DNA from 2 places in the Kinneretia aquatilis genome. Region 2 is predicted to be linked to the other one. Evidence: predicted binding sites of a transcription regulator. Region 2 holds the regulator's gene; the other holds the start of a gene.
What was found. The regulator FNR, encoded in region 2, switches genes on or off when oxygen is low (the NO sensors DNR and NnrR bind a similar motif). The targets are predictions, from matches to a motif close to TTGATNNNNATCAA.
Positions count from the first base shown of each region.

Region 1: a site for FNR is predicted at 7,366-7,379, ahead of C1O66_RS13520 (hemerythrin domain-containing protein). Genes of this name have one in related genera too.

Region 1 covers NZ_POSP01000003.1:2,391,085-2,400,901, forward strand. The annotation lists gene C1O66_RS23715 (S8 family peptidase) at 1-2,759, opposite strand, end outside; gene gap (type I glyceraldehyde-3-phosphate dehydrogenase) at 3,013-4,011, opposite strand; gene C1O66_RS13510 (hypothetical protein) at 4,133-5,149, opposite strand; gene tkt (transketolase) at 5,205-7,259, opposite strand; gene C1O66_RS13520 (hemerythrin domain-containing protein) at 7,460-8,053, shown strand; gene C1O66_RS13525 (TonB-dependent receptor) at 8,195-9,364, shown strand; gene C1O66_RS13530 (type 2 periplasmic-binding domain-containing protein) at 9,381-9,817, shown strand, end outside.
Region 2 covers NZ_POSP01000003.1:794,794-804,610, forward strand. The annotation lists gene icd (NADP-dependent isocitrate dehydrogenase) at 1-1,236, opposite strand, end outside; gene C1O66_RS06715 (NADP-dependent isocitrate dehydrogenase) at 1,421-3,658, opposite strand; gene C1O66_RS06720 (sulfite exporter TauE/SafE family protein) at 3,781-4,491, opposite strand; gene hemN (oxygen-independent coproporphyrinogen III oxidase) at 4,497-5,963, opposite strand; gene fnr (fumarate/nitrate reduction transcriptional regulator Fnr) at 6,146-6,880, shown strand; gene C1O66_RS06735 (hypothetical protein) at 6,992-7,237, opposite strand; gene C1O66_RS06740 (hypothetical protein) at 7,297-7,551, opposite strand; gene ccoG (cytochrome c oxidase accessory protein CcoG) at 7,588-9,102, opposite strand; gene ccoP (cytochrome-c oxidase, cbb3-type subunit III) at 9,113-9,817, opposite strand, start outside.

The DNA.
Region 1 (9,817 bases), 1.6 Mb from region 2:
AGCCACAGGCCGCTGAAAGCGCCGCCACCACCACCTCCACCGCCCGAGCTGGTGCTGCCTCCCGGCGTCGTGCCCGAGGCGGCCGATACCGTGAAGCTCTGCGACACCGGGCTGGCAGCCGCAAAGCTGGCATTGCCGGCCTGGCTGGCCGTCAGCGTGCAGGTGCCCGCCGTCAGAAGCGACACCGCAGTGCCGCTGACCGTGCAGACCGCCGTCGTGCTGGAGCTGTAACTGACCGCCAGGCCCGAGCTGGCCGTGGCCGCCAGGGCCGGCATGGCCGTGCCCAGGGTCTGGTTGGCGATGGCTGAGAAGGCGATGGTCTGCGGCGTGCCGGCCACATTGAAGCTGCGCGCCACGTCGGCCGCAGCCTGGTAGCTGCTGTTGCCGGCCTGCTTGGCCAGCACCGTGCAAACGCCGGAACTGAGCAGACTCAAAGACGTGCCGCTGACCGTACACACGCCCGGCGTGCTGCTTTCAAAGCTGACACTCAGGCCCGAGCTGGCCGTTGCAGCCAGGGCCGGGGCCGCCGTGCCCAGGACTTGATCGGCCACGGCCGGGAAGCTGATGCTCTGGCTCGCGGGCGAGACCGTGAAGCTGCGGCTGACCGAAGGGGCCGCGGCAAACACGGAGCTGCCGGCCTGGCTGGCCACCACGGTGCAGGTGCCGCCCGCCACCAGGGTCAGGCTGCTGCCACTGACCGTGCAGACCGCAGACGTGCTGCTGCTGAAACTGACCGGCAGGCCCGAGCTGGCGGTGGCCACCAGGCTGCTGGGCGCCTGGCCGAACACCAGGCCGCTGGGCGCCGTGAAGGCAATCGTCTGAGCCGTGCTGCCAACGGCCGAGACCGTGATTGTCCGGGTGCTGGTGTGAACCGTGCCCAGGTCGTCGATCAGCTGCAAGCTGACGCTGAAGCTGCCGGCGCCGCTGGGCGTGAGGGTGACGGTTTGCGTGTTGGCGCCGGCGCTGAAAGCGCTGACGATGCCGCCGCCCGAGCTCAGCGTCCAGGCGGCGCTGGCGATGCTACGGCCGGTGCCCAAGGTGCTGCTGCTGGCGCTCAGGCTCAGCGGATTGCCGGCCAGCGGCGTGCTCGGGGTGCTGACGATCTGGATCACCGCGCCATTGGCGGCCCGCGCCGCGGCCACGGCCGCACCGGCGTCCAGCATGCCGGCACCGCAGGTGCTGGTGGTGCAGTAGCACTCGTCCTGGGTGGCCGAGGTCGGCGCCGTGCATTGCGGGATGCCGGCCGTGCCGCCGCTGGTGACAAAGGGGCGTGCGGTGCTGCGCAAGGTGCTCAGCACCTCGGCCGGCGTCATGCTCGGGCGCACCGAGAGCATCAGGGCCACGGTGCCGGCCACCACCGGGGTGGAAAAGCTGGTGCCCACCGAAGCGCCGTTGTTGGTGTAGGCCGCATCCCCCACCACCGGCGTGGTCGTGCCGCTGTTGGTGGTGCTGAACATGGGGTAGAGGCAGGCGCCGCTGAGGTTCACGCAGTTGCCGCCCGGGGCTGCGATGCTGACCTCGGGGCCGATGCTGGAGAAGCCGACCTTGCTGCCGACATGGCGCAGGCCGGTGACCGTGATCACGCCGGGGCAGTTGCCCGGCAGGCCGACCGCCAGGCCCTCGCTGTTGCCGGCGGCGACGACGATGCTGGCGCCACGCGCGGTGACGGCGCTGATGGCATTGCGGTACAGCTGGCCGGTGCCCGTGGTGCCGCAGGCACCGCTGCCGCCCAGGCTCATGTTCAGCACCTTGGCGGGGTTGGGATTGCTGGGCAGGCCGGGCACGGCCACGCCGGCCGCCCATTGCATGCCGGCAATGATGTCGGAGTCGTAGCCGCCGCATTTGCCCAGCACGCGCACCGGCAGGATCTTCACGCCCCAAGCCACGCCGGCCATGCCGGCGCCGTTGTTGGAGGCGGCGGCGATCAGGCCGGCCACGCGCGTGCCATGCCAGGAGCTGTTGCCGATGTCGCTGGCGTCGCAACTGCTGCCCAGGGTGCCGGCATTGATGTCGGCCTGGCTGACCCAGTCGCCGGGGTCGGAGGCGTCGGCATCGGCGCCATCGCCGTCGTTGGCGGTGGCCGTGGCCTGGGCACTCGATGAGTTCAGGCCCACCATGTCGTAGCCGCCGACGATCTGGGCCGCCAGCTCGGGGTGGTCTTTGCGAATGCCGGTGTCCAGCACGGCCACGACGATGCTGCTGTGGCCGGTGTTGATGTCCCAGGCGGCCGGCGCATTGATGCTGGACACCACCTCGCCAGGCACGCTGCTCGGGGGCTTCAGGTACCACTGGCCGACGCTGGGACCGCTGGGCAGGGCGGTGGCGTAGAAGGGGTCGTTGGGCAGGCGGGTGTGACGGCGGCGCTGATCGACCACGGCCATTTCCACTTCCGAATCGAGCGCCAGCTGCTGGGCCAGGGCGGCCGAGCTGATGCCGCTGGCAACGATGACATGGGTGCGCTCATCCAGGCTGCGTAGCGCGCGCAGGCCCTGGCGCGTGCGGGCATTGAGGCCGCTGCGCAGGCCCAGGCCGGTGGCGCGGGTCTGCGCCACATCCATGGCCGCGCTGCGGCTCATGGACACCGACATGGCCTTGGCCCGCACGCTGGCCGCCGCGGGCTTGAAGCGCACGATGACGCGGGCTTGCGCTTCGGCAGCCGCAGCAGCCACCAGCGGCGCGGTCTGCGCAGGCACCGTGGGGGCCCAGGCGATGGCCAGCAGTGAAAGGCAAAGGCTCAGGCCGAGGGGGGTGGTTTTCATGGGGCAAGCTCCTGGGCCGGAATGAATATAGGCGAGCAATGGCGAGGCCGTCGAGCAGGGCTGCCCGAGCGCTGTCGCGCCAGTTTAGAGCGGCCTGAAATGCCTCGGCGTAAAGAAAAGATTCCTTTGCCCCCGCTTGTTGACACAGAGAAAAGGCTTGCCATGCGCACCGCGCAGGCGCAAAAAAAGGGCCTTGCCGCCATGGCAAGGCCCCGGTGTGCTCAGCGCGCCGCGTGGCGCGCGGGCTGCGGCATCACTTGGCGATGACGCGCACCATCTCGAGCACCTTGTTCGAGTAGCCCCACTCGTTGTCGTACCAGGCCACCAGCTTGACGAAGGTGCCGTCCAGGGCGATGCCGGCGTCGGCGTCGAAGATGGAGGTGCGGGCGTCGCCGCGGAAGTCGGTCGCCACGACCTTCTCTTCGGTGTACCCCAGCACGCCCTTCAGTGCGCCTTCAGACTGGGCCTTGAACTCGGCGCAGATGTCCTTGTACGAGGCTTCATTGTTTAGCTCGACGGTCAGGTCCACCACCGAGACGTCGGAGGTCGGCACGCGGAAGCTCATGCCGGTCAGCTTCTTGTTCAGCTCGGGGATCACCACGCCCACGGCCTTGGCTGCGCCGGTGCTCGAGGGGATGATGTTTTCCAGGATGCCGCGGCCACCGCGCCAGTCCTTGTTGCTCGGGCCGTCCACGGTCTTTTGCGTGGCGGTGGCGGCGTGCACAGTGGTCATCAGGCCGCGCTTGATGCCCCACTTGTCGTTCAGCACCTTGGCCAGGGGGGCCAGGCAGTTGGTGGTGCACGAGGCGTTGGAGATGATGGCCTGGCCGGCGTAGGTGTTGTGGTTCACACCGAACACGAACATCGGGGTGTCGTCCTTCGACGGTGCCGAGAACACAACCTTCTTGGCGCCAGCGGCCAGGTGCTTTTCGCCCGAAGCCTTGTCCAGGAACAGGCCGGTGGCTTCGACGACGATGTCGGCGCCGACTTCGTTCCACTTCAGGTTGGCGGGATCACGCTCCTGGGTCAGGCGGATGGCCTTGCCATTGACAACCAGGGTGTTGCCGTCCACCGAGACTTCGCCGTCGAACTTGCCGTGCACGCTGTCGTACTTGAGCATGTAGGCCAGATAGTCAGGCTCGAGCAGGTCGTTGATGCCGACCACTTCGATTTCCTTGAAGTTGGCGATGGCAGCGCGGAACACCATGCGGCCGATGCGGCCGAAGCCGTTGATACCGATCTTGATCGTCATGAGGAAAGACTCCTGTTCAGGTTGGAGATTGAATGAATTGAGAAAAGGGAACTCGGTTCAAACCCGGCAAGCACCGGGGCGCCTGAACGGATGAGTCGGGTGCGGGCGGCGTCGCATTGCATCAGCTTTGCGCCTCGGCTTCGAGCTTCAGGGTGCCGCAGGGCACTTGGATCTGGAGCACTTCGCCGAACAATTCGTTGGCCTGCTTGTCGCTGGCAAAGGCCAGTTGCCGCTCAGACAGCCACTTGAGAAAGGCGGCGCGGTTGGGGTCTGGCTTGCCAGCCCTGACTTCGTTCGGCAGGTGTGGCCCAAGAATGGAGTAATCCACCTTGAAAGGGCAATTCATGGTGCTGAAGTCAAAGTCGGCATTCACGCCTCGGATTCCTGCGGTCATTCCGAGGAACTCACCCAATCCCAAAACGTCCCGCTTCAAGGCATAACGACGCACGCCCGGTGGGTTGTAGCTGAATCGCTGCTCAACGAACCGGGGCTGTTCAGCCCCCGTACGGCAAGGCATGCGGTACTTCGCCACACGCTCACGAACCACGTCCTCAAAGCGCTTCGAGGCCGTGGAATGAATGAGCTTCACATCCGGCGGCTGCTTCCCATCGCCGTGGAATCCCAGCACGACAACGACATGCTCCACGTCACGATCACCCGGCCATGGCGTCGGCGCCTCGATCGGCTCTCGAGGCATGACGACACAGAACTCGTCCTTGTTCTGTCGCGCCAGCGGCAAAGGCTCTCGCTGCGTGTTCGTGAAGTTGAACTCCTGCACCGCCTTGACCGGCCCCTCCGTGCTTGTGAGGCAGGGCAAGCGATAGCCCTCGAGGAAGCGAAACACCTGCTCCTGCATCTCGGGCGCTGCCGTGTTCGTCAGCACGTCAACAAGGGGCGCCGCATCGGCTTGATGGAAGTGCAGCTGGACGCGCATGAAGCCGCCCGCACGGCTTCTCTCGAGCTCGTTCGGATACACCGGCGGCTTCTCCTTGCGAACCAAGCAGCTGAGCGACTGTGCCAGTGAAGGCGGCGTCACATCCGATGCGGTTTGTGCATGCGCAGCAACACCGAATCCGCTCAGCAGACCCAGCACCACCAGCATGCGCTCAAACCCCGTGTTCTTCGATAGGTGGTTCAAGCGCTCCTCCTTGTCTTTATCGGCCAGGGTGAAAGGTCGCGAGCTTAGCTGAATCTCAGCGCTTCTTGCCGCCCTTCAGCTTGGCCACACCCAGCGCCACCTTGACCGTGTCGACCACGTTCTCGGCGGTGAAGCCGAAGTGCTTGAACAGCACCGGGGCGGGGGCGGATTCGCCGTAGCTGTCGATGCCGACGACGGCGGCGACGCCGTACTTCCACCAGCCATCGCTGACGCCCATTTCCACTGCGACGCGCGGCAGGCCTTCCGGCAGCACGGCCTTCTTGTAGGTCAGGTCCTGGCGGTCGAACACGGTGGTCGAGGGCATGGAGACCACGCGCACCGGGATGCCTTGCTGGGCCAGGGTGGCTTGCGCCGCCAGAGCCAGCTGCACTTCGGAGCCGGTGGCGATGATGACGCCACGGGCCTTCTTCTTCAGGCCGGCATCGCTGGGCTCGCTCAGCACGTAAGCGCCCTTGGCGATGTCATCGACGGCGGTCTTGGGTGCGTAGGGCAGGTTCTGGCGCGACAGGGCCAGCACGCTGGGGCGCTGGGCGTTGCCGATGGCCATGGTCCAGGCGACCACGGTTTCGGTGGTGTCGGCCGGGCGCCAGACATCCAGGCCCGGGATCAGGCGCAGCGAGGCGACATGCTCGATCGACTGGTGGGTCGGGCCGTCTTCGCCCAGGCCGATGGAATCGTGGGTGAACACATGGATGACGCGCTGCTTCATCAGCGCGGCCATGCGGATGGCATTGCGGCTGTAGTCGCTGAAGGTCAGGAAGGTGCCGCCGTAGGGGATGTAGCCGCCGTGCAGGGCCACGCCGTTCATGATGGCGGCCATGCCGAACTCGCGCACGCCGTAGTTGATGTGGCGGCCGCCGTTGCTGCTGCCATCGGCCTCGACGCGGAAGGCCGGGGTCGACTTGGTGTTGGTCAGGTTGGAGCCGGTCAGGTCGGCCGAGCCGCCCAGCAGTTCAGGCACGGCGGCGGTGAAGGCTTCCAGGGCGATCTGGCTGGCCTTGCGGCTGGCGACCGTTTCGGCCTTGCCGTGGGCCGCGACCACGGCGTCGACGGCGGTCTGGGCGAAGTTGGCAGGCAGCACGCCGGCCATGCGGCGGGCGAACTCGGCGGCCAGCTCGGGGTGAGCGGTGGCGTAGGCGTCGAAACGCTCGTCCCAGGCGGACTCCAGAGCAGCACCCGCGGCCTTGGCATCCCAGTCGGCATACACCTCTTGCGGGATCACGAAGGGCTCGTGCGCCCAGCCCAGCTGCTCGCGAGTCAGCTTGATTTCCTCGTTACCCAGCGGCTCGCCGTGGGCCTTGGCAGTGTTGGCGCGGTTCGGCGAGCCCTTGCCGATATGGGTCTTGGCGATCACCAGGGTCGGCTTGACGCTGCTCTTCTTGGCTTCGGCAATGGCGGCGTCGACGGCGTCGACATCATGGCCGTCCACCGGGCCGACCACGTTCCAGCCATAGGCTTCGAAACGCTGGGCGGTGTTGTCGGCGAACCAGGGGGCGACCTGGCCGTCGATGGAGATGCCGTTGTCGTCGTAAATGGCGATCAGCTTGTTCAGCTTCCAGGCGCCGGCCAGCGAGGCGGCTTCGTGGCTGATACCTTCCATCAGGCAGCCGTCACCCAGGAACACATAGGTGTGGTGGTCGACGACCTGGTGCTCGTCGATGTTGAATTCCTTGGCCAGCATTTTCTCGGCCAAGGCCAGACCCACGGCATTGGTGATGCCCTGACCCAGCGGGCCGGTGGTCGTTTCCACGCCCGGGGTGATGCCCACTTCCGGGTGGCCCGGGGTCTTGCTGTGCAGCTGGCGGAAGGCCTTGAGCTCTTCGATCGGCAGCTCATAGCCCGACAGATGCAGCAGGGCGTAAATCAGCATCGAACCGTGGCCGTTGGACAGCACGAAGCGGTCACGGTTGGCCCATTGCGGGTTGGCCGGGTTGTGACGCAGATGGCGGCTCCACAGGGCCACGGCGATGTCGGCCATGCCCATGGGCGCGCCCGGGTGGCCCGAGTTGGCTTGCTGCACGGCGTCCATGGCCAGTGCGCGAATGGCGTTGGCCATCAGGGTGGGGTTGCGAGCAGCGGTAGTTGCCATGTGCGTGCGGAAGGGAGAGTTGCGGGGTAATCCCGGATTTTACTTGGCCGGCGTGGGCCTGGCGCCCGACCCGCGCGCCAGCCTTGCCGAAATGGGCCGCCGACCCTTGATGCAGCGCAAATTCGTGCCGCCGGAATCTGCCAGTCTTGCAGCTGCGTGCGCCTTCCCTCCTTCTCTCGCCGCGCCGCCCCGGAGGTTCCATGCCCACGACCCGCCCGCTGGCCCTGCAGGTGATCTGCGACGAACATCGCGCCCTGGCTGCCATGCTGAGATCCCTGCCCTTGCTGTTGGCCGAGTTGCGCCGGCGCCAGGCGCAGCCTGACTTCGCCGCCCTACGCGCCATGCTGTTCTATCTGGACGAGTTTCCCGAGCGCTTGCACCACCCCAAGGAAAGCAGCCTGCTCTTCCCCAAGCTGCGCGCCCGGGCGCCCGAGATCCGCAGCGTGCTGGATCGGCTGGACGAAGACCATCTGCGCGGCGAACGTGCCATCCGCGATCTGGAGCATGCGCTGCTGGCCTTCGAGATCATGGGCGAGAGCCGGCGTGAGGCCTTCGAGCAGCTCTGCGAGCGCTATGTCCACGGCTATCTGCAGCACATGCAGGTGGAGGAAACACAGGTCCTGCCCCTGGCCTTGCAGCATCTGAGTGCGCAAGACTGGGCCGAGCTCGACGAGGCCTTTGCCGGCAACCGAGACCCGCTGGCCGGCCACGCGGTGGATGCGCCCTACCAGGCTCTGGTGCAGACGGTGCTGCGCGCCTTGCCAGCGCCGCTGGGTTTCGGGCCGGCCTTGTAGGTCGATCGTCTCGCGCGAACAACGCACAAATGGGCGATAAACAACACCCTGTTCTGACTCAGACCTGAGCGGGCATCGGGCGATAAACGGAGACAGGCATCTCGCTGCGATGGTGCTGTTGATCCATTGGAAGGACCCAAGATGCGAAAGCTCCCTCTTCTCACGCCCCCCGCCTCTCCACGCACGCGCTCGCTGCTCAAGCCCTTGAGTCTGGCGATCGGCCTGCTCGGCGCCAGCGGCCTCAGCCAGGCTGTGGACTTCAGCTACTCCGGCTTCGGCAACGTCACCCTCGGCAAGGTGGTCAGCGCTGGAGGCATCGACATCGGCTATCCCGACGGCACGCAGTGGAACTGCCCTTGCCTGATAGCGGACTTCTCGCACGGCTCGGTCTACGAGCAGAAGTGGTCGCTCAAACCCGAGTCGCGCATCGGTCTGCAGGGCAACTGGACCTTCACCCCCGATCTGTCCTTCACCGCACAGGGTGTGGCACGCCATGCGGCGCAGAAGGCCAAGGCCGATCTGGAATGGGCCTACCTGTCCTACAACCTGACCCCGCAGCTGACCGTACAGCTGGGCCGCAAGCGCTTGCCGCTGTTCTTCTACTCCGACTACCAGGACGTCAGCTACGCCTACAGCTGGGTGCGCGTGCCGCCTGATGTCTACGGCTGGGCCGTCGTCAACTACAACGGCGCCAACCTGACCTACCGCGGCGATGTGGCTGGCTGGGCGGTGAAATCGAATGCCTACGTCGGCAGCGAACACACCAAGAAAAACCCGATCGCCAAGCTCGAGACCGCCGCGCCCTCGGACATCAACTGGGATCAGATGTGGGGCATCGACCTCGAAATCAACCGCGACTGGTTCACCGCCCGCCTGGCGCTGAACAAGTCCAAGCAGCAGCAATTCCGTGAGGGCGTGCAAACCTCGCCCGATCCGGCCACCGGCACGCACTCGCCGCAAACCTTCGCCGCCCTGTCCTTCGTCATCGACAAGGACAACTGGCTGTTGCGCAGCGAGATCTCCTACATCAACCGCTCACCGGCCCGCGGGAGCTACCGCGGTCGCATGATCGGCGCCGGCTACCGCTTCGACAAGTTCACGCCCATGGTCACCGTCAGTCAGCTGAAGGCCTACAACGCGGCCTTCACGACCCTGGTCGAGAAAGACGCGATGACCAGCTTCAGTCTGCGCTACGACCTCAGTGACACCAGCTCGATCAAGGCGCAGTACGACCGCAGCCGCTGGGACTTGCTGGACGGCAACGATGTGCGCCGCAAGCTCGTGACCCTGTCCTATGACTTTGTCTTCTGAGCGAGGGGCAGCCATCATGACGCAACACCAAACGCACAGCACGCGCCGCCACACGGCCGCACTCGCCGCAGCCAGCCTCTGCCTCAGCCTGCTGGCCTCGGCCGCGCAGGCCGACACCGTGGTCATCGTCCACCCCAGCAATGCGACGGCATTGGATGACGAGCAGATCAGCAAGATCTTCCTCGGCCAGACCAAGACCTTTGCCGGCGGCGGCGAGGCCATCCCGGTGGACCAGAAGGACGGAGCCGCCCGCGAAGACTTCGGCAACAAGGTGCTCAAGAAGAACCAGTCCCAGCTCAAGGCCTTGTGGGCGCGCCAGATCTTCACCGGCGGCGCCAAACCACCGAAGGAACTGGGTGGCGACGACGAAGTGCTGAAGTTCGTGGCCTCGACACCAGGCGCCATTGGCTATGTGGAGGCCGGCAAGGCCAATTCCAGCGTCAAGGTCGTCAA
Region 2 (9,817 bases):
GACCTGACCGAAGCCAGAGCAGGACACTTGCACCGCGCCGTCCATCAGGCGCGCGAAGTCGTAGGTGACCCGCTTGCTGGCGATGGCGGCTTCCAGCGAAGCGATGATCAGGTCGGCTGCCTCCGTCCAGCCCAGGTGACGCAGCATCATCTCGGCCGAGAGGATCTCGCTGCCCGGGTTCACATAATCCTTGCCGGCGTACTTGGGCGCGGTGCCGTGCGTGGCTTCGAAGCAGGCGACCGAATCGGACATATTGGCGCCCGGGGCGATGCCGATGCCGCCGACTTGCGCGGCCAAGGCGTCGGAGATGTAGTCGCCATTCAGGTTCAGCGTGGCCACCACCGAATACTCGGCCGGGCGCAGCAGGATCTGCTGCAGGAAAGCGTCCGCGATCGAGTCCTTGATGGTGATGGGCTTGCCATTCTTGGGGCTGATGAAACGGCACCAGGGGCCGCCATCGATCAGCTCGGCACCGAATTCCTTCTGCGCCAGGGCGTAGGCCCAGTCACGGAAGCCACCCTCGGTGTACTTCATGATGTTGCCCTTGTGCACGATGGTCACGCTGGGCTTGTCGTTGTCGATGGCGTACTGGATGGCTTTGCGCACCAGACGCTCGGTGCCTTCACGCGAGACCGGCTTGATGCCGATGCCCGAAGTCTCCGGGAAGCGGATCTTCTTGACGCCCATTTCCTCTTGCAGGAACTTGATCAGCTTCTTGGCCTTTTCGCTTTCGGCCTCGTACTCGATGCCGGCGTAGATGTCTTCCGAGTTCTCGCGGAAGATCACCATATTGGTCTTCTCGGGCTCCTTCAGGGGCGAGGGCACGCCCTTGAAATACTGCACCGGGCGCAAGCAGACGTAGAGATCCAGCTCCTGGCGCAGCGCCACATTCAGCGAGCGGATGCCGCCACCGACCGGGGTGGTCAGCGGGCCCTTGATGGAGACCACATAGTCGCGCAGCACTTCCAGGGTCTCGGCCGGCAGCCAGACATCGGGGCCGTAGACACGGGTGGCTTTCTCACCGGCGAACACTTCCATCCACTGGATCTGGCGCTGGCCGCCGTAAGCTTTGGCCACCGCGGCATCGACCACCTTGATCATCACCGGCGTGATGTCCGCGCCCGTGCCGTCACCCTCGATGAAGGGAATGATGGGCTGATCCGGCACATTCAGCGAATGGTCGGCATTGACGGTGATTTTGGCGCCCTGGGCAGGGACCTGGATGTGCTGGAACATGTAGGAGGTACTCCGAAGGGGACGGGATGCCCTCTCGTAGAGGGCAGCCAAAAATTCTAGCGGCATTCAATGACGAAGCCGGGATATGAAAAAGCCGATGCAGGGCACCGGCTTTCTCTCGGGGCCGCTGCCGTTTGCAGGGTGCAAACGACAGCGGTTCAGGCGCTCAAGACGCCGTGGCTGATCAGCCCAGCACCGTGGCCAGGGCGGCGTTGAAGCTGGCGCTCGGGCGCATCACTTCGGCCAGCTTGGCCATGTCGGGCTTGTAGTAACCGCCGATGTCGGCCGGCTTGCCTTGCACCGCAGCCAGCTCGGCGACGATGGCCGATTCCTTCTCGGCCAGAGCCTTGGCCAGGGGCGCGAACTTGGCGGCCAGTTCGGCATCCTCGCTCTGCCCGGCCAGAGCCTGGGCCCAGTACAGGGCCAGGTAGAACTGGCTGCCGCGGTTGTCCAGCTGGCCGGTCTTGGGGCTGGGGTTCTTGTTGTTGTCCAGCAGCTGGCCCGTGGCAGCATCCAGCGTCTTGGCCAGCAACTTGGCCTTGGGGTTGTTGTTCTTCAGACCCAGGTCTTCCAGGCTGACGGCCAGGGCCAGGAACTCACCCAGCGAATCCCAGCGCAGGTGGTTCTCTTCCACCAGCTGCTGCACATGCTTGGGGGCCGAACCGCCGGCGCCGGTTTCGTACATGCCACCACCGGCCATCAGCGGCACGATGGACAGCATCTTGGCCGAGGTGCCCAGTTCCATGATGGGGAACAGGTCAGTCAGGTAGTCGCGCAGGATGTTGCCGGTCGCGCTGATGGTGTCCAGGCCGCGGATCACGCGCTCCAGGGTGTAACGCATGGCGCGAACCTGGCTCATGATCTGGATGTCCAGACCGGCCGTGTTGTGCTCGTGCAGGTACATCTTGACCTTGGTGATCAGCTGGGCCTCATGCGGGCGATACTGATCGAGCCAGAACACCACCGGCATGCCGGAGTTGCGAGCACGGTTGACGGCCAGCTTGACCCAATCGCGAATGGCAGCGTCCTTGCACTGGCACATGCGCCAGATGTCGCCCTGCTCCACGTTCTGGCTCATCAGCACTTCGCCGGTGTCCAGATCGGTGATGTTGGCCACGCCGTCTTCGGGGATCTCGAAGGTCTTGTCGTGCGAGCCGTACTCCTCGGCCTGCTGAGCCATCAGGCCGACATTGGGCACCGTGCCCATGGTCTTGGGGTCGAAAGCGCCGTGCCACTTGCAGAAGTTGATCATCTCCTGATAGATGCGGGCAAAGGTCGACTCCGGCATCACGGCCTTGACATCCTTCAGGCGGCCGTCGGCGCCCCACATCTTGCCGCCGTTACGGATCATGGCCGGCATGGACGCGTCGACGATGATGTCGTTGGGCGAATGGAAATTGGTGATGCCCTTGGCCGAGTCGACCATGGCCAGCTCGGGGCGGTGCTCGTGGCAGGCGTGCAGATCGCGCTTGATCTCGTCTTGCTTGCTCTGCGGCAGGGTGGCGATCTTGTTGTAGAGATCGACCATGCCGTTGTTGACGTTGATGCCCAGCTCGTCGAACAGCTTGCCGTGCTTCTCGAAAGCCTCACGGTAGAAGATGCGCACGCAGTGACCAAACACGATGGGGTGCGAGACCTTCATCATGGTGGCCTTGACGTGAAGCGAGAACATCACGCCAGTCTGGCGCGCATCTTCGATTTCCTTCTCGTAGAACTCCAGCAGCGCCTTCTTGCTCATGAACATGCTGTCGATGACCTCACGGTCCAGCAAGGCCACCTTGGGCTTGAGCACGATGGTCTGACCGCTCTTGGTGATCAGCTCCATCTTGACGTTGCGTGCGCGGTCCAGGGTCATGGACTTTTCGCCATGGTAGAAATCGCCGCCATGCATGTGCGAGACATGCGAGCGCGAAGCCTGGCTCCAGTCGGCCATGCTGTGCGGGTTCTTGCGGGCGTATTCCTTGACGGCCTTGGGGGCGCGGCGGTCGGAATTGCCTTCACGCAGCACCGGGTTCACCGCGCTGCCGATGCACTTGCCGTAGCGGGCGCGGATGTCTTTCTCTTCGTCGGTCTTGGGGCTTTCCGGGTAGTCCGGGATCGGGTAGCCCTTGCCTTGCAGCTCCTTGATCGCCGCCTTCAGCTGCGCCACCGACGCGCTGATATTGGGCAGCTTGATGATGTTGGCTTCCGGCTTCAGGGTCAGCTTGCCCAGCTCCGACAGGCGGTCGGGCACGCGCTGCTCTTCGCTCAGGAATTCCGGGAACTGGCCCAGGATGCGACCGGCCACGGAGATGTCGCTGGTCTCGACGCGAACGCCGGCCGGCGCCGTGAAGGCCTGCACGATGGGCAGGAACGAGGCCGTCGCCAACAGCGGGGCTTCGTCGGTCAGGGTGTAGATGATGGTCGGCTGCGTTGCTGTCATGTGATTTCCAGATCGGCCATCTTCAGGCCCAAGGAGTGGAACGATTAGGGCGCCGATTCTAAGTCAGCGGCGCCGGCTGCGGACTCAAGTCTTATATAAGTCTTGGCATTTCGGCGCCTGGATCAGGCCCACTGGCTGCACACGGCGGCAATCTGCGCCCACACCCCGTGGCCCAAGGCCCAGGCCGAGGCGGAGGCCAGGCCCAGGCCACCCAGGCGCACGGACCAGCGCAAGCCCTCGGCACCGCCGTCCTTGGACTGGCGCAGGCGACGCAGCAGCCAGGGCCCGAGCGCCAGACCGGCACCCGAGCTCAGGGCAAAACTGGCCATCACCGCCCCACCCTGCGCCGGCCCCGAGGCCAGGGCCGAGAGCAGCAGTGCCGACTGCAAAAGACCACAAGGCCAGGCCACCCAGGCCAAGCCGGCCAGGCCTGCCCGGGCCGCGCGCTTGGGGCCAGCCAAAGCCAAGCCACCTTGCCGCAAACCGGCCACAGGCACTTCGACCTGGCGCGCCACATCCTGACCCAAGCGCTCCATCCAGGCCGGCTGGCGCCCCCGCCATAGCAAGGACATGCCGAGCAGAAAAGCCGCCACGTGAATGAGCACCCAGAAAGGCCGCAGCAGGGCCGTGGCCTGGCCCATCTGGCTGAGCAGCTGCATGCTGGCGGCCGCCACGGCCCCGGCCAGGCTATAGCCCAGCAGGCGGCCGAACTGGAACGCGAGCGGCGAGCGCGCCCCCGCCGCGGCACAGGTGGCGCCGCACATGGCCAGGCAGTGCGGCGTGCCCGCCAGCCCCATCAAGGCGGCGGACGCGGCCAGGCTGGCGTCAAGCATGGGGATCAGATGATGCGGGAGAAGCGCTCACGGCTGCGATCGGCTTGCAGGTATCGGTCAAACACCATAGCAACTGCGCGCACGAAATACCAGCCCATGGGCGTGACCTGGATGGCCCCCGGCTCCAACACGACCAGGCCTTGCTCGGCCAGCTCGCGGATGCGCTCCATCTCGGGCTTGAAGTACTGCTCAAAGCTGAGCAGATGCGCCAACTCGATGGACTCGAACTCCAGCCGCCCCTGGCACATCAAGGCCATGATGACGGCACGCCGGGCGATGTCGTCCCGCGTGAGGGCCAGGCCGCGCTGGATGGGCAACTGGCCCTGATTCAGCGCGTCGTAGTACTCGTCCAGGGTCTTGGCGTTCTGGCTGTAGCTGGCGCCCACCCGGCCGATGGCCGAGACGCCGAGCGCAATCAGGTCGCAGTCCGGCTGGGTGCTGTAACCCTGGAAATTGCGATGCAGCCGCCCCTGGCGCTTGGCCACGGCCAGGGAGTCACTGGCCAAGGCAAAGTGGTCCATGCCGATATAGCTGTAGCCATGGCGCTCAAAGCCGCTGATGGCCGCGGCCAGCATGGTGATCTTGTCGCCCGCCACCGGCAGCTCAGCCTCATTGATGCGGCGCTGCGGCTTGAAACGCTGCGGCAGATGGGCATAGCCGTAAAGCGCGATGCGGTCGGGCTTGAGCGCCCCCACCTGCTCGATGGTGCGAGCAAAGGACTCGGGTGTTTGCAGCGGCAGACCGTAGATCAGGTCCACATTGGTGGATTCAAATCCCAGCGAGCGGGCAGAGACCATCAAGGCCTCAACACTTTCGTAGCTCTGCTGGCGATGCACGGCCTTCTGTACCTCGGGGTCAAAGTCCTGCACGCCAAAGCTCAGACGGTTGAAGCCCAGCTGACGCAGATGGGCCAGGCGCTCGACGCTGACCGTGCGCGGATCCACTTCAATCGACACCTCGGCGCCCGGCGCCAGGCGGAAGCGCTCCAGCATGGCCTGCATCAGCTGGCTCAACTCCGCGTCGCTCAGGAAGGTCGGAGAACCGCCACCCAAATGCAGCTGCGAGACCGCCGCGCCCCGGCCCAGGTGCTCCAGGGTCAGGTCCATCTCGGTCACCAAGGCCTGCAGGTACTCGGTGGCACGATCATGGTGCTTGGTGATGACCTTGTTGCAGGCGCAGTAATAGCAGACCGACTCGCAGAACGGAATGTGAACATAGAGCGACAGCGGCGTGTTGCCGCCCACCTGCGAACCGCCCGCGCGTTGCGCCAGCGCCTGCTGGTATTGCTCGATGGTGAAGGCTTCGACGAAGCGATCGGCCGTGGGGTACGAGGTGTAGCGAGGCCCGGATACATCGAAGCGTCGCAAGAGCGCTTCGTTGATTTGTGCGGCTGCGGGCGCACCCGCCGCAGCGCCGCTAGCAGGCTTTGTCTCAGGTTGCCGAGGGCCTCGGTCTTGAATGTTCTGTACCATGGGCCGCACTTTGCCAAGGCTTTGGCGAGCCGACTTGACAAGGATCAAGCTCGGCGCGCATTGTCGACCCAACAATGCACCCATGTTTGAGGTGCATCATGCTCATGTCCGTGAAAAATCTGGAAGTCCCGCAGCCCCAGTCTGCTCCGCCTGCTGCCTGCGAATCCCTTAAAAAGCACACGATGAATGCCACCGTCCCTATCAAGTTTGAGCCGCTGAAGGTCGCCTGCTCCAGCTGCAATTTGCGCGAGCTGTGCCTGCCGGTGGGCCTGTCCTCCGGCGACCTGGATCAGCTGGACCAGCTGGTGGCCACCCGCCGCAGCGTGGCCCGCGGCGACACCCTGTTCCGCAGCGGTGACGAGTTTCAGTCGCTCTACGCGGTGCGCACCGGTTTCTTCAAGACCTGCGTGTCTTCGGAAGACGGCCGCGACCAGGTGACCGGTTTCCAGATGGCCGGCGAGTTGCTGGGCCTGGACGGCATCAGCACCGACCGCCACAGCTGCGACGCTGTTGCGCTGGAAGACTCCCAGGTCTGCGTGATCCCCTTCGAACAGCTCGAAGAGCTGTCGCGCGAGTTCACCGATCTGCAGCGCCAGTTCCACAAGATCATGAGCCGCGAGATCGTGCGCGACCACGGCGTGATGCTGCTGCTAGGCAGCATGCGGGCCGAAGAACGCCTGGCCGCCTTCCTGCTCAACTTGACCCAGCGTCTGCAAGCCCGCGGCTTCTCCGCCGCCGCCCTGGTGCTGCGCATGACGCGCGAGGAAATTGGCAGCTATCTGGGCCTGAAGCTGGAGACCGTCAGCCGCACCTTTTCCAAGTTCCAGGAAGAAGGCCTGCTGGAGGTGAAGCAACGGCACCTGCGCATCCTCGACCAGGCCGGCCTGCAAAAGCTGGTCAACAACAGCAACTGCTGAGATCAACGCGCCCGCGGCACGGGCGGCGCAGTGAAACAAAAAGGCCTTCGTGTGAACGAAGGCCTTTTTGTTTGGCGCCACCACGCCGGGCGGGCGAATCGCATTGCGGGATCAACGCGGCCAGCCGCGCGGGTGGGCGTCCTCGGGCAAATCAGGCAAGGTGGCCAGCATGACGCTGACACTGGCTGCCAGGCTGATGACCAACCAAAAGATCATGAAGCTGACGGTATAGACCGCCTGACGCGACCAATCCAGGCGCTCGGCGCCAAACCAGCTCAGATCACTGGGGTCGACGACCGCAAACACCAGAGCCTCCATCACCCCGGCCATGAAAAAGGATGGCCAAGCCACTGCCATGGCCCAGCGGCTGCTTTGCTTGGGAACTGCCGATGCGGACGGATCAGCCGCGTCCATGATCACTGCCCGCCAGTGGCTGCATGGTTGCGCGCTTCACGCGCAGGAACCAGGGCCTTGCTACCGCTGGCCTTGTTGGCCACCACCTTGTCCTCCAGCACGGGGTCGGGATTGTTGATGGCCAAGCTCAGAGTGATGAAGCTGGCCACAATCACCAGCGCCGGGCCGCCAACCACCAGCCACATCATCGGCGTGCGCCACCAGCCAGCGGCCTTGGGGGCCGCCGTGCCATTTTCGGGCTTGAAATTCTGGCTCATGCGTCTCGTCTCCTGTGTGTGTGGGCCAAGCTTGGTTCAGCGCGGCACGATGAAGGTTGATTTTTCATGCACGACGGTCGCACCGCTGCTGGCGCCGTCGAGGCTGCGCAGCTGGAACTCGATCGCGTGCGAGCCCTTGCGATCCTGCGCCGCGCGGGCCGCTGTCTCGGGCGGCACCCGCACCGACAGCGTCAGCCAGCGCGCCTCGGCCGGTGCAACACTGAGCTCAGCCACCTGCTCCAGTTTGATGCCCTCCATGCCGATGACCGTCACCTGATAACGGTGATTCTGTTCGGTGGCGTTCATGACCTGCAATCGGTAGAGGTTCTCGACATAGCCATCTTCCACCACGCGGGCCAGCACACCACGGTCACGCACCACATCGAGCTTGACGGGGCTGCGCAGGAACAAGAGGCTGGCCAGCAAGGCAGTGCACAACACGAACAAGACCACGGTGTAGATCACCACACGCGGGCGGAACAAGCGGCGCAGCTTTTGCGCCGGGCTCAGGTGTTGCTGCAAGCCGTTTTGCGTGTCGTAGCGGATCAGGCCACGCGGGTAGTTCATCTTGTCCATGACGCCATCACAGACGTCGATGCAGGCGGCACAACCGATGCACTCGTACTGCAAGCCCTTGCGGATGTCGATGCCTGTGGGGCAAACCTGGACACACAGGGTGCAGTCGATGCACGACCCCAGTCCCGCGGCCTTGACTTCGTCCACGCAGGCCTTCTTGCTGCGGGAGCCGCGCGGTTCGCCGCGCTCGGCGTCGTAGCTGATGATCAATGTGTCCTTGTCGAACATGGCGCTCTGGAAGCGCGCGTAGGGACACATGTATTTGCAGACCTGCTCACGCATGAAGCCCGCGAAGCCGTAGGTCGCAAAGGCGTAGAACAGCACCCAGAACCATTCCCAAGGGCCAAAGCTGAGAGTGAACGCCTCAGCCCACAAGGACTTGATCGGGGTGAAATAGCCGACAAAAGTGAAGCCAGTCCAGAGCGCGACGGCGATCCACACCAGTTGCTTGCCGCCCTTGCGCCACAGCTTGTTGAAACCCCAAGGCGAGGCATCCAGCTTCATGCGCGCCTGGCGGTCACCCTCGAACTGCCGCTCGATCCACAAGAAAATTTCGGTGTAGACCGTCTGCGGGCAGGCATAGCCGCACCACAGCCGCCCGGCCACGGCAGTGAACAGGAACAGGGCATAGGCCGAGATCAGCAGCAGCCCGGTCAGGTAAATGAAATCCTGCGGGTACAGGACCAGGCCAAAAATGTAAAAACGCCGGCTGGCGAGCTCGAAGAGCACCGCCTGCCGGTCGTTCCAAAGCAGCCAGGGCAGACCGTAAAACAGGATCTGCGTGAACCAGACCAGCGCCCAACGCCAGGAGGCGAAGAGGCCGGACACGGCACGGGGGTAGATCTTCTTCTGCGCTGCGTAGAGCGAGACGATTTCTACCACCGCATCCTCGCCATCCGCCGGCTTGGCGGCTGGCGCAGGAGCGATGGCCGGTCCGACGCGGGGCGCCGGCGGTACTGCCCGGGCTTCAGTCATGGTCGATCACTCAAGGGGCCGTGGCCACAGTTTTGTTGTTGGACAGGCTCCAGACATAGGCACCAAGCACCTGGATCTGTTCGGCACTCAGACGGGTCGACTGGGCTGGCATCAGATTGTTTTTGCCATTGTTGATCATGGCCATGACCGCATCTTCACCCCAGCCATGCAGCCAGATCTTGTCGGTCAGGTTGGGCGCACCCAGGGCTTGGTTGCCTTTGCCATCGGCGCCGTGGCAGGCAGCGCAGGCACCGAACTTCTCCTTGCCCTTTTGCGCGGCGATCGAGTTGTGGGCGCTGCCCGAGAGGCTCAGCACATAATTGGCCAGATTGCGCACGTCCTCGGCCGCGCCAACGGCGGCAGCCATGGGCGGCATGACGCCGTTGCGGCCGTTGCTGATGGTTTGCACGATGGTCTCGTGCGAACCGCCGTAGAGCCAGTCGCTGTCGGTCAGGTTGGGGAAGCCCTTGCTGCCCTTGGCGTCCGAGCCGTGGCAACCGGCGCAGTTGTTGGCGAACAGGCGCTCACCGATGGCCATGGCTTCCGGGTTCTGGGCCAGCTGCTCCACCGGCTTGCCGTTGAACTTGGCGTACAGCGCGCTCATGGCCTTGTGGGCATCGGCCTGCTCTTTCTCGTACTGACCCGCGCTGCTCCAGCCCAACGAGCCCTTGTTCGCGCCGAGGCCGGGGTAGGCCGCCAGATAGATGCCGGCGAA